One region of the Micromonospora sp. DT201 genome, then DNA from elsewhere that is predicted to be linked to it. Evidence: riboswitches for the same ligand, from Rfam matches in the RefSeq annotation. Region 1 holds a riboswitch; each other region holds the start of a gene.
What was found. A riboswitch is a leader RNA that binds a small molecule or an ion and turns the genes downstream of it on or off. The one in region 1 is predicted to bind S-adenosylmethionine.
Positions count from the first base shown of each region.

Region 2: linked by a shared signal. The riboswitch ahead of ACLQ28_RS24605 (aminotransferase class V-fold PLP-dependent enzyme) and the one ahead of ACLQ28_RS21645 (ABC transporter substrate-binding protein) in region 1 are both predicted to bind S-adenosylmethionine.
Region 3: linked by a shared signal. The riboswitch ahead of thrC (threonine synthase) and the one ahead of ACLQ28_RS21645 (ABC transporter substrate-binding protein) in region 1 are both predicted to bind S-adenosylmethionine.

Region 1 is NZ_JBNCKP010000014.1:17,895-22,246, forward strand. It holds gene corA (magnesium/cobalt transporter CorA) at 1-195, opposite strand, end outside; gene ACLQ28_RS21640 (amino acid transporter) at 364-2,322, shown strand; SAM riboswitch class IV at 2,410-2,521, shown strand; gene ACLQ28_RS21645 (ABC transporter substrate-binding protein) at 2,796-3,677, shown strand; gene ACLQ28_RS21650 (amino acid ABC transporter permease) at 3,717-4,352, shown strand, end outside.
Region 2 is NZ_JBNCKP010000017.1:70,369-74,720, reverse strand. It holds gene ACLQ28_RS24610 (PrsW family intramembrane metalloprotease) at 1-1,356, opposite strand, end outside; SAM riboswitch class IV at 1,380-1,500, shown strand; gene ACLQ28_RS24605 (aminotransferase class V-fold PLP-dependent enzyme) at 1,547-2,821, shown strand; gene ACLQ28_RS24600 (FUSC family protein) at 2,886-4,121, opposite strand; gene ACLQ28_RS24595 (HD domain-containing protein) at 4,226-4,352, shown strand, end outside.
Region 3 is NZ_JBNCKP010000017.1:50,521-54,872, forward strand. It holds gene ACLQ28_RS24500 (hypothetical protein) at 1-14, shown strand, start outside; gene ACLQ28_RS24505 (hypothetical protein) at 96-359, opposite strand; gene ACLQ28_RS24510 (hypothetical protein) at 621-1,103, shown strand; gene ACLQ28_RS24515 (ArsR/SmtB family transcription factor) at 1,266-1,571, opposite strand; gene ACLQ28_RS24520 (DMT family transporter) at 1,663-2,631, shown strand; SAM riboswitch class I at 2,699-2,834, shown strand; gene thrC (threonine synthase) at 2,846-4,132, shown strand.

The DNA.
Region 1 (4,352 bases):
CAGGCAGCGGTACGTCTCGGCGAGGCCGGCCGGCGAGGCGAACCGGTGTCCTCGGACGTAGACCGCGCTGTCCACCAGGCCAACGGCGGGCGAAGCAGGCGACTCCGCAGGTGGCGGCACACCGACCCTGGTCTCGTACTCGTCCAGTTGGCGACCGAAACCACCACCCGAGCGGGAGCGACGGCCACCGACCATGCCCTGTCCCCTCCCCCGGTGACGTCCGGTCCGGCGCGATCCGCCAACCCGGGGGCGCTGCTTCCCCGCTGTCTCCGGGCCGAAACCCGGCCGTGCACCGGACGAGTTCCGAGCACCGGCGGACGGACGCGGCTGAACGGGCGGATACTCACGGTGACCATGGGCGGGATGACGGGGGACGCGCCGATGGAGGTCAACAGGCGCGCCGGCCGGCTGCGGGGGTGGTTACTCGACGCCGGCTCCGACCAGGTCGCGCAGCAGCCGGGGCCGCACGGGCGTCCGCCGGAGCAGCGGCACCACCCGTGGTGGAAGGTGATGTGTCTGACCGGCGTCGACTACTTCTCCACGCTGGGCTACCAGCCGGGCATCGCGGCGCTGGCCGCCGGGGCACTGTCGCCGGTGGCGACCCTGGTCCTGGTACTGGTGACGCTGCTGGGTGCGCTGCCGGTCTACCGCCGGGTGGCGGTGGAGAGCCCGCACGGTGAGGGCTCGATCGCGATGTTGGTACGCCTGCTGAGCTACTGGCCGGGCAAGTTGCTGGTGCTGGTGCTGCTCGGTTTCGCGGCCACCGACTTCATCATCACCATCACCCTGTCGGCCGCCGACGCGACCGCGCACCTCGACGAGAACCCGTTCTGGCCGAGCGGGCTCAAGGGACACGAGGTGCTGCTCACGCTGCTGCTGCTGACGCTGCTGGGCGCAGTGTTCCTCAAGGGATTCGGCGAGGCCATCGGGATCGCCGTCGTCCTGGTCGCGGTCTACCTGGCGTTGAACGCGGTGGTGATGGGCGACGCGCTGTGGCGGGTGGTGACGCACCCGAGCGCGGTCGGGGACTGGACCACCACGCTGACCACCGGCCACGGCGATCCCTGGATGGTGGTCGGGCTGTCGCTGCTGCTCTTCCCGAAACTGGCGTTGGGCCTGTCCGGCTTCGAGACCGGGGTGGCGGTCATGCCGAGCGTACGAGGTGACCCACAGGACTCCGAGGCTCGACCGCTGGGCCGGATCCGCGGGGCGCACCGACTGCTCACCACCGCCGCGGTGATCATGAGCGCCTTTCTGATCACCAGCAGCTTGACGACCACTGTGCTGATCCCGGCGGAGGATTTCCAGCCGGGCGGACCGGCGAACGGCCGGGCGCTGGCCTACCTGGCGCACGAGCACCTCGGCGAGGTGTTCGGCACTGTCTACGACCTGTCCACCATCGGGATCCTGTGGTTCGCGGGGGCGTCGGCGATGGCCGGTCTACTCAACCTCGTACCCCGCTACCTGCCCCGCTACGGCATGGCTCCGACCTGGGCTCGGGCCGTCCGGCCGCTGGTGCTGGTTTTCACCGCGGTGGCGTTTCTGATCACGGTCGTCTTCGAGGCCAGCGTGGACGCGCAGGGCGGCGCGTACGCCACAGGCGTCCTGGTGTTGATCACTTCGGCGGCGACGGCGGTGACGCTCGCGGCGGTGCGGCGGCGTCAGCGCGGCCGCACCATCGCGTTCGGAACCATCGCGGTGATCTTCGTCTACACCACCCTGGCGAACGTGGCGGAACGTCCCGACGGCGTCAAGATCGCGGCCTGTTTCATCGGCGGGATCATCCTGGTGTCGGTGCTGTCCCGGCTGATGCGGGCCTATGAGCTGCGGGTCGACCATATCGAACTGGACCCCGCCGCGACGCGGATGATCGACGATCGGGCCGGACGGCGAATCCGGCTCATCGCCCACGATCCCGACCGCCGGGACGCGGCGGAGTACCGCGCCAAGCTGGCGCAAACCATGGCGGACAACGACTTCCCCGATGACAGCGACGTCATCTTCGTCGAGGTCCAGGTCACCGACCCGTCCGACTTCGAGACCGAGCTGCTGGTACGCGGCAGCGTGGCCGACGGCCGCTTCCCGGTGCTCAGCCTGGCCAGTTCCTCGGTGCCCACCGCGCTCGCCGCCCTGCTGCTGGAGATCCGCGACCGCAGCCGTCGGCGCCCCCACATCTACTTCGAGTGGTCCGAGGGCGGACCGGCTCGCAACCTCCTGCGCTACCTGGCGTTCGGACAGGGTGCCATCGCCTCGGTGACCCGAGAGATCTTGCGCCGCCAGGAGCCCGACCCGCACCGTCGACCGCACGTGCACGCCGGCTGACCTGCGGGCGGGGCAGCTCGTCGCGCACGGTGAGCGTGGTCATAACGACTGGACGACCTACCCGGGCGTGCTGCTAGCCTCGCCGCAGGTCATGAGTGCCAGCGCGAAGCCCCGGCTCGCTGGCCGGCAACCCTCCTCCGCGGTGGGGTGCCCCGGGTGAAGACCAGGCACCGGCACGACGCCGGTGCAAGCGTGGCCTGGCACCCAGGTCAGCACAGACCCGGGAGAACCATGCGCATCCTCAGCACCGCCCCACTGACCGACGTCGCGGATTTCCGCGCCGGTTGGCCCTCGCCGGCACTGACCCGGCGACGGCACGTGGACATGATGCGAATGTGCGGCGCCGCCTGTCGCCGCGGCATCACGCACTAGCGCACCCCTTTCCCGAACCCTTTCCAGCGGTACGCCCAGCGGGCGCACCGTCGGCGGCGTACGTCCGTGCGCGCCGAGACGCGACCTTCCCGGAGACACCCGTGCGATTTCTTCCTGCCCTGACCCGCGCCGCCGCCTTGGGCGCGGCCACCATCCTGGCCGCCACCACCCTCACCGCCTGCGGCGGCGACAGCTCGTCCGACGCCACCGCGAACCCGTACGGCCTGGCGCAGCCGGGCGTGCTGCGGGCCGGCACGCTGACCGACGCCCCGCCGAACGTCTACCTCAAGGACGGCAAGTTCACCGGTTTCGACAACGACCTGCTGACCGCCGTGGCCGGCAAGCTCGGCCTCAAGGTCGAGTTCGTCGGCACCGACTTCTCCGCCCTGCTCTCCCAGGTCAACAACCACAAGTTCGACGTTGGCAGCTCCTCGATCACCATCACCGAGGCGCGGAAGAAGACCGTCGACTTCGGCAACGGCTACGACTTCGGCTACTTCGGCCTGGACGTGCCGGCTGGCTCTCCGATCACCAGCTTCGACCAGCTCGCCGGCAAGCGGGTCGTGGTGGTACAGGGCACCGTCCAGGACGACTACGCCACCGGCGAGCAGCTCGACCCGGTGCGGGTGCCGGACTACAACGGCGCGATCAACCAGCTCAAGGCCGGCACCGCCGACGCGTGGATCGCCCCGGCCGAGATCGGCGAGAAGTCGGCCGCCGACAGCAGCGGCAAGATCACCGTTGCGGCGAAGCAGCTCAGCCCGGCACCGACGGCGTACGCCGTCGCCAAGGGCGGCGACAAGCTGCGCGAGGCACTGAACAAGGGCCTCGACGAGGTCATCGCGGACGGCACCTGGACCCGGTTGCAGGCGCAGTACTACCCGGGCCGGCCGATCCCGGCGGACTTCAAGCCGGGCAGCGGCACGGTGACGGCCCCGTCCGCGGCGGCCACGCCGTCGGCGTCCGCGTCGGCCGCTTCCTGATCCGGTGATGAGCGAGCAGGGCGGTAGGAGAGGCGACCGATGGATCCGTTGAGCACCCTGTGGGAGACCTTCTTCGACTGGCACGCGATGGGCGAGGCGCTGCCCGAGATGCTGACCGTCGGGTTGCCCAACACGCTGATCCTGGCAGTCTCCGCCGCCCTGCTCGGTTCGGTGCTGGGCCTGCTGCTGGCCGTCGCCGGCATCTCCCGCAGCCGTTGGCTGCGCTGGCCGGCGCGGGTCTACACCGACGTGTTCCGAGGGCTTCCGGCCGCGGCGACGATCCTGCTGATCGGCGTCGGGCTGGCCCCGCTGGGCATGCAGGTCTGGGGGCCGGACCCCTACCCGTTGGGAATCCTGGCGCTGTCGCTCATCGCGGCCGCGTACATCGGAGAGATCTTCCGCTCCGGCATCCAGTCGGTGGAGGCAGCCCAGCTGGAGGGTGCCCGTGCGCTCGGTTTCTCCTGGGCCGACGCGATGCGGCTGGTGATCATTCCGCAGGGCATCCGGCGGGTGCTTCCGGCCTGGGTGAACCAGCTCATCGCCCTGATCAAGGACTCCAGCCTGGTCTACTTCCTCGGCCTGGTGGCCAGTCAGCGGGAGCTGTTCCGGATCGGGCAGGACTACGCGGCCACCACCGGCAACGAGTCCGCGCTGCTGCTGGCGGGGCTCTGCTAC
Region 2 (4,352 bases), on a different contig from region 1:
CGCGTCCACCGGACGCTGCGTACCGTCCGGAAAGCGCAGGTGGTAGCGGCTGCCGTCCCAGACCCCCGCCGGGGCCTGCGGGTCCCGACCGACGAAGAACGACCGGTACGCGCTGATCGCGTCCAGCAGCTCGCGCTCCTCCCGAGCCGTCCGCTCCAGGTCGGCGGGCTTGCGGTCCAGGCCGCGTAGCGCCCCGTCCCGCAGCAGGGCCAGCCGGGTGGCGGCGGACTGGTAGCCGCGCATCGCCCGCACCCCGGCGTCGCCGGCCACCCGCCGCGCCCAGGTACGGGCCGCGTGCCGCCTGCCGAGACTGCTCAGTGCGGCGACCTCGGGTGGGCTCAGCCAGCCGGCACGTACGTAGTCCGGCAAGGTCCGCTCGGTGAGCCGCCCCTCCCAGGCGCGCAGCCACACCGCCAGCCCCACCGTGCCGAAGAAGACCGGCACCATCAGGCCCAGGAAGCCGTACAGCATGATCAACGCTTCGCCGGTGGCCTGGGTCAGCGTGGGCAGCAGGTTCCACGTGCCATGCAACATCATCGCCAGCAGCAGGCCGGCGATCGGGGCGAGCACCCGCACCCTCCGGTCGGCCGTCCGCGCCGCGATGCCCAGCCCGATACCGGTCATCGAGGTGAAGAGCGGATGGGCGAACCCAAACAGCAGGATCCGCAGGATGAAGATGGAGATGACCTGCTGGATGCCCGTAGCCGGGCCATAGCGGTCGGCACCGGACGCGAAGCCCAACCCACCCAGATAGAGGATGTTCTCCACCATCGCGAAGCCGACCGCGGACAGCCCGCAGTAGACCAGGCCGTCGGTGATCCCGGACCACTGGCGACGGCGGAACACCAGCAGCAGGATCGGGCCCAGTGCCTTGGTCAGCTCCTCGATGAACGGCGCCACCAGCACCCCGGTGAGCGCGGACGGCAGGCCCCAGTCGGCGAAGCGGCTGGCCGCGAAGTCGTTCACGGTGAGCGCGGCGGCGGTGGAGACGAACGCTCCCCAGGCGAAGCAGAAGATCAGATACTTCAGCGGCTCCGGTTCGTACCGGTCCAGCCAGAGGTAACAGGCGACCAGCACCGGCACCGGCAGGATGGCGGCAGCCACCCCGATCAGCAGGGCCTGCACACCGAGTGACTGGCCGAGCGTGAAGACCATGAACACCGCGCAGGCGGCGATGAACAGCACCACCCCGGCCAACGCCAGGAACCGCCGCCAGCCCAGTCGGCGCAGCGGCATCCGGGATGCCTCGCCGACGGAAGGTGTCGTGGGTGCGGGCGACGACGGCAAAGGTGAACCGGGCGGGGTGTCGGCCATGCGGTCAGCGTAGCCATCCGCTGCCGGCTGGTCCGGTCGCATCGGTAGCCGCTATGCTGCCGACAGGTCACGAGTGCCAGCGTTCAGCCCCGGCTTGCTGGCCGGCAACCCTCGTCGAGTTCGCGGTGGGGTGCCCCGGGTGATGACCGGGCCCAGCCCGATCGGTGTGCTGGGCAAGCGCGGACCCCGTCCCGATGCCGCACCCGGGGTCCCTGACCCCGGAGGTTCCGGCATGCCCGTCACCCTCGTTCCCTCGCTGCCCACCCGCTTCGACTCCGCGCCCACGCTGGCCACGTCGCGGCCGCTCGACGTCCTCGGCGTACCAGGCGAGATCAACCTGGACTACGCGGCCAGCGCACCGTGCGCGCAGGCCGCCGCCGACGCGGTGGCCGAACTGCTGCCCTGGTACGCCAGCGTGCACCGTGGCGCGGGAGCGCTGTCGCGGCGCTGCACCCTCGCCTACGAGCAGGCACGGCAGACGGTCGGCGACTTCTTCGGCGCCCGCGCCGACGATCACGTGATCTTCACCCGCAACACCACTGACGCGCTCAACCTGCTGGCGCGGGCGGTGCCGGCCGGCACGACAGTCGTCACCTTCGCGGGTGAGCACCACGCCAACCTGCTGCCCTGGCCGCGCGGCTCGGTGCGGCTGCCGGTGCCCTCCGACCCCGCCGGGGCGGTACGCGACCTCGCCGCCGCCCTCACCGAGCTGCGCCGGGGCAGCAACCCGGCGCTGCCGGTGCTGGTCGCGGTGACCGGTGCGAGCAACGTGACCGGTGAGCGGTGGCCGGTCGCCGAGCTGGCCCAGGTGGCCCATCGGCACGGTGCCCGGATCGTGCTCGACGCCGCGCAACTCGCCCCGCACGCGCCGGTCGACCTGCTCACGCTCGACGTCGACTACCTGGCCGTGTCCGGCCACAAGCTGTACGCGCCGTTCGGTGCGGGCGTGCTGATCGGGCGGGCGGACTGGCTGGACGCCGCCCAGCCGTACCTGGCCGGTGGCGGCGCCACCAGCCGCGTTGGTCCGGCCACGCATGACGTGACCTGGGCGACCGGTCCGGCTCGGCACGAGGGTGGCACCCCGAACCTGCTCGGCGCGGTGGCGCTGGCGGCCGTGTGCGCGGCGCTCGGCGACGCCGATCGGGCCGCGCTGGCTGCCCGCGAGCAGGCGCTGCTGGCCCGGCTGCGGACCGGCATCGCCGCGCTGCCGCGTGTGGTGGAGTTGCGCACCTTCGGCCCGGACGCGCCCCGGGTCGGCATCGTCTCGTTCGTGGTCGTCGGCTGGGACTCCGCCGACGTCGCCGCGCGGCTGGCCAGCGAGCACCGGATCGGCGTACGCGACGGGTTGTTCTGCGCCCACCCGCTGGCCCGGCGTCTGCTCAGCGAGGCGGCGAGGCGTACCGGCCGGCAGGACCTGCCGCCGACCGCGCTGCGCGCCAGCATCGGCCTGGGCAGCACGGCCGCCCAGGTGGACCGGCTGCTCGCCGCGCTCGCCGAGCTGGGCTGAGGGCGCAGCTCGCCGAGGTGGGCTGGGCTGAGGGCGCAGCTCGCCGAGGTGGGCTGGGCCTTGCTCAGCCCACCGGCGGGGCCGTGGGTGGCTTCGGCGCCTCGTCGGGCTCGGCCGGTTCACCGACCGGCCGCTCCTGCTCCCCGAAGGCGCTGCGGATCCACCGGTTTGCCTCCTCCTGCTCGATCCCCGAGGCCACCAGCAGGTCGCTGGCGGTGGTCCGGATCTGGGCGATGACCACACTGCCCGAGAAGCCGACCCCGGCGCCGTACGCCCGGCCGGCCTCGCTGACCGCCCGCAGCGACCGCTCTCGGGCCTTCGCCGGCTCCTCACCGGCGGCGAACTCGTTCTTGAGCAGCCGGACCGACTCGGCGAGGTGACCGATCCCGTCCGGCATCGGATCGGGCACGGGCTCCTCGTCCTCGATCAACGTGACGGATCGGCGGATCAGCGTGCCGGTGTTGCGCATCGCCCGGTCGATCGGGTCGGCCGCCTCCGCGTAGTGGATCAGCTCACTGCGGCGGCGCCAGCGGGCCGGGGAGAGGGTGGACGTCTCCTTCGCGCCCTCGATCGCCTCGGCCAGCGTGTCGAGTTCGTCCTTGTTGTTGCGCAGCCGATCCAGGGCGCGCTGGACGCTGGCACGGTCACGGCTGCGCAACCCGGCGGCGGTGATGTCGAGCTGGGTGGCGAGCAGGTCCAGCGCCGGCCGGGCGGCCCGGTTGATCACCCGGAGCGGGTTCAGCGGCAGCAGCACCGCCGTGACCAGCAGCGCGACCCCACCGCCGAGAAAGGCGTCGACGAAGCGTGGGATCTCCAGGTTCTGGGTGGAGGGGCTCAGCGTGACGATCAGCACGGCCGTGGCCGCCGTCTGGATGACGATCGCCACGCTTGCCCCAGCGAAGATCGTGAGCAGGATCGCCACCGTGACCACCATGCCGAGCTGCCACGCTCCGGTGCCGAGCAGGTAGATCAGGAAGTCACCGATGGCCACCCCGATCCCCACCCCGGCGATCAACTCCACGGTCCGGCGGAACCGCTGGCCGACCGACGCCGCCAGGGTGCCGACCGCGGAGATCGGCGCGAAGACCGGCTGCGGGTTGCCGAGCACCTTGTGCGAGATCAGGTACGCCAGCCCGGCGGCAAGCCCCGCCTGCACGGCCAGTCCACCGGCCATCTTCACCCGGTGCAGCCGGTCGTGCAGGGTGGCGCGGCCGCGATGGCGTAGCTGTTCGGTGGCTTCGGCGATCCGCGCACCGTCGATGTCCACCAGGCCCTCGCGCAGCGCGGTACGTCGCACCATCGGAGGTCGGTCGTCCCGCGCCACGGCCATGGGCGCGACTACCCGTGGGCGGCCCGCTGAATCCTCCCGTGCCGCGCTGCGAAGCGATACGGCAGACTCGACTGGTGGTTGATCTACTGGAGCGATGGCGGGTGGCGGCCCTCGGCGCCGGTGCACGGCCGGACGCGGAGTCGACCAGGGCTGGGGAGCAGTTGCTCGCCCGGTGGCGGGAGCCGCACCGGCACTACCACA
Region 3 (4,352 bases), on a different contig from region 1:
CCTCGCGGGGCTGACGAGGGTCAGCGGCGGAGGCAAGCGCGTCGCGCGATCCGCGCAGGCAATCAGCATGAGATGCCGCGCATTGAAACTATCGCTCAGCCGAGGACGCTTATGTAGTTGCGGGCGGCCTGCGAACTGCCTTGGAGCAACGTCATCGCCTCCACGAGGCGTTGCTTGCTCTGCTCGGCTCGGGAGATCGCCTCGCCGAGCATGGGGTGTCCGGTGCCGGCAGCTACAGCCCGAAGCCGACCCAGGGTCTGCTCAGTAGCCTCGACGGCAGCGCGGATCTGCTGGTGTGTGGCGTTGCCCTGCTCCGCAGCCTGCGCGAGCGCAGCCTTGACTTCCTCGATGCTCGCCATCCGCGACTCCTGACCTCGATGCGAAGCGATCTCGCGTCCCGTGTCCGGCCGGACACTATCCGACATCGGCGCGTTGCCGCAGTCCCGGACTCTCGGTCGAGTCGGCTAGTTGACATTGCTGCTTACGCCCCGCTCGTGGGTTCCCATGCGTCCTGCGGCGAGCGAGGTCGCGTGACCACAAGGCACCTTGCCGAGGGTCGTCCCGAGGTGTTGATTGACCCGCATACCCTCTGCTTGAGCTGGTGATCAAGGGGGTGGACGGTGGCGCAGAACGTCGACAAGATCGTAATCGCGGGGGTGGCGATAGCGACATTGGTGCTGTCGTTGGTCAAGCTTCGGAGAGACGACTTCGAGCGTGCCCGACAGCTCCATGAAAGCCTGACCACAGGAGAAGTCGCGGAGGCTCGGCATGTCGTCGGCTCTGCGTTCGAGAGTGCAGGCGCCGGTGATCAGGTGCATCTTGAGCAGCCGGAGCAGATCCAGGCGTTCTTCATCGTCCTGTGGTGTTTCGAACGAATTGACGTAGCCAGGGACACGCTCCTGGGCCGGTGGTCATGGTTGCCGGACTGGATCAATCCTCGTCGACTGCTTGACCGGGGCATCCAGACCCACGTGACTATCTACTCGAACTATCTTCGTCGGGCTCATGTCAATGGAGTGCCACTGGTTGATCGGCTGACAGGCACACCCAAAGACGCCGGTCTGCGGCGGCTGCAAGACCGAATCGCTCCCGCCTCAAAGTAGCGGGACGCCGCCTTGGTGACCCGCATGGGTCGCGGGGGCCAGGTCCAGGCAGCACTTTCGGGGAAACTGCGGCCTGGCGGCGGTTTGAGGCGACATCTTCACCGAAGTTGCGCAAACCTGGCACGCTCCGCTCGTTGCGGGCCGAGCGGACCCCGGCCGACGTCAGCTCCGGCCGGGTTGAGTGAGGACCGCGTCCAGTAGGCCGGGGTAGAGGCGGTCCAGTTCGTCGCGGCGGAGCCGGACCAGGCGGCTGGTGCCGGCGGCCCGGGTGCGGGTCAGGCCCGCCTCGCGGAGCACCTTCAGGTGGTGGCTGCGGGTCGCCTTGGAAACGCCGAAGTCGAAGCTGCCGCAGGCAAACTCACCGCCTTCGGCGAGTGCCCGGACGATCTGTAGCCGCACGTCGTCCGCGAGTGCGGCCAGCACGGTGGTGACCGGTATGTCGGTCAGGTCGGGTTCGTGCGGCTCCATGTGACCAGTGTAACCCTTGTTCGACAATCATCGAACGACACCCTATGGTCGGTGTCGTTAGTTCGACGATACTCGAACATTGGAGTTGACGATGCGATCCCGCGCCGCCGCCTACCCGCTGCTCGCCGTGCTCGCTTGGGGCGTGATGTTCCCGGTCCTGGCCAGTGCGCTGACCCGGATCGATCCACTCAATCTGACCACCGCCCGCTACCTGCTCGCCGCCGTCATCCTGGTCGCCATTCTGCTGCTCCGCGAAGGTGCCGGCGCGCTGCGGCCCGGAGGCCGGGCTGTCGAGATCGTGGTGCTCGGCGTGGTCGGCTTTGCCGGCTTCAACCTGCTCACCAACCTGGCGCCCGATCACGCCGCCCCGCAGCAGATCTCCCTCTTCGTGGCCACCACCCCCGTGATCACTCAGCTGGTCCGCTGGGCCCGCGACGGCGTACGGCCGAAGCCGCTCCTGCTGGCCCTCTCCCTGGTGGCGCTCCTCGGAGTCGGCCTGGTGATCACCCGCGGGAGCCTGGCCGGGCTTGACCAGTTCGGTCTCGGCGGTCTGATGATGATCGGCGCGGTGCTCGGCTGGGGCATCTACACGCACGGTGCCAGCCGGTTCGGCACCTGGTCGCCGTTGCGCTTCACCACGCTGACCGCGCTCGCCGGCACGGCCGCCATGCTGGCCGCGAGCATCGGCGCCGACGCCGTCGGCTGGCAGCACGCGCCGGCCGCCGCCGACCTCGCGGCGGTCGCCCCGCAATTGGCGTACGCCGTGATTGTCGCCGCCGTGATCGCGGTCCTGGCCTGGAACACCGGCGTGCAGCGGCTCGGTGCCGCCAACGCCGCGCTGTTCATGAACCTGGTCCCGGTGACCACCTTCGCGATCCAGATCGCCCGGGGCTACCGTCCGGAGCCCGTCGAACTGGTCGGTGCCGCCATCACGATCGCCGCGCTGGTCGCCGCGAACCTCGCCACCAGGGCGCGGATCCGGCCTTCGGCCCTGCCGCAGTCCACCGCGGTCACGGACCCGATCGCGGTGGTCGACCGCGTGGCGGTCAGCGCCCGCTGACCCACGCACTGGGATCTGCGCTGGATGCTTCGCCCGGCTTTGCATAGACTCGGCAGCACAACTGAATACCTCATCCAGAGGGGCTGAGGGATACGGCCCGACGACGCCCCGGCAACCACCCCGCGCGCTCACCGCTGAGCGACAGGCGGGGCAGGTGCCAATTCCGTCCCCGCCGCACCGTGCGATGCGGGGAAAGATGAGAGGACTCCTCGACATGACGTCGACGCTCGCCGCCTCCGCCATCGACACCTCCACCAGCCCTGCCCGCGCTCTGGTGTGTCGCGCCTGCTCGGCCCGCTACCCGCTGGCCGCCCAGCACGCCTGCTACGAGTGTTTCGGCCCGCTGGAGGTCGACTACGACATCGCCGCCCTGGCTGCCGTCACCCGCCAGCAGATCGAGGCCGGCCCGAACAACATCTGGCGGTACGCGGCGCTGCTCCCCGCCGGTCAGGACCCGGCCAGCCGGGTCACCCTCGACCCGGGGCTGACCCCGCTGGTGGCGGCCCCGCACCTCGCCGCCGAGCTGGGCATCACCGCGCCGCTCTGGGTCAAGGACGACAGCGCCAACCCCACCCACTCGTTCAAGGACCGCGTCGTCTCGGTGGCGCTCACCGCCGCGAAGGCGCTCGGCTTCACCCGGTTCGCCTGCGCGTCGACCGGCAACCTCGCCAACTCGGTGGCCGCGCACGCCGCCCGCGCCGGGGTTCCCTCGGTGGTCTTCATCCCCAGTGACCTGGAGCAGGGCAAGGTCATCACCACGGCCGTCTACGGCGGCGAGTTGGTCGCCATCGACGGCTCGTACGACGACGTCAACCGGCTCTGTGGCGAGCTGGTGGAGACCGACGAATTCGAGGACACCGCGTTCGTCAACGTGAACGTCCGGCCGTACTACGCGGAGGGCTCCAAGACGCTCGGCTACGAGGTGGCCGAGCAGCTCGGTTGGCGGATCCCGGCGCAGGTGGTCATCCCGATGGCCAGTGGTGAGCTGCTCACCAAGATTGACAAGGCGTTCTCCGAGCTGGTGGAGATCGGCCTGGTCGAGGCCCCGGCCGGCGGCTGGAAGGTCTTCGGGGCCCAGTCGGCCGGCTGCAACCCGATCGCCACCGCTCTGCACGCCGACACTGACACGATCACCCCGGTCAAGCCCACAGGCATCGCCAAGTCGCTCAACATTGGCGACCCGGCCGCCGGCCTCTACGCCCTGGAGGCGGTCCGCCGCACCGGTGGCTGGATGGAGTACGCGGACGACGACGAGATCCGCGCCGGCATCCGTGATCTGGCCCGCACCACGGGTGTCTTCGCCGAAACCGCTGGCGGGGTGACCGTCGCGGTGCTGCGCAAGCTTGTCGAGTCCGGTCGGCTCGATCCGACGGCGGAGACCGTCGTGTTCAACACCGGCGAAGGTCTGAAGACCATCGACGCGGTGGCCGGCCAGGTCGGGCCGACCCACCACATCAAGCCCTCGCTGCGCGCCGCCCGCGACGCCGGCCTCCTCGGCTGACCCCACCCGCACACCTGTCGCGCCCGTCCCGGTCGCCGGGAGATTGATCGACTCCGTTTCGGCGACGTGGCGGTATTCCGGGCGCCTGGACACCGCCACATCGGCGAAACGGAGTGGATCATGCGCTGGGTCGGGGTCGCGTAGAGGATGGACCGCCGGGTAACTGGCTTTTAGCTGTGAGTGTGGAAAACCCGCCGCTCTGGACTTGACGGCAGGAACC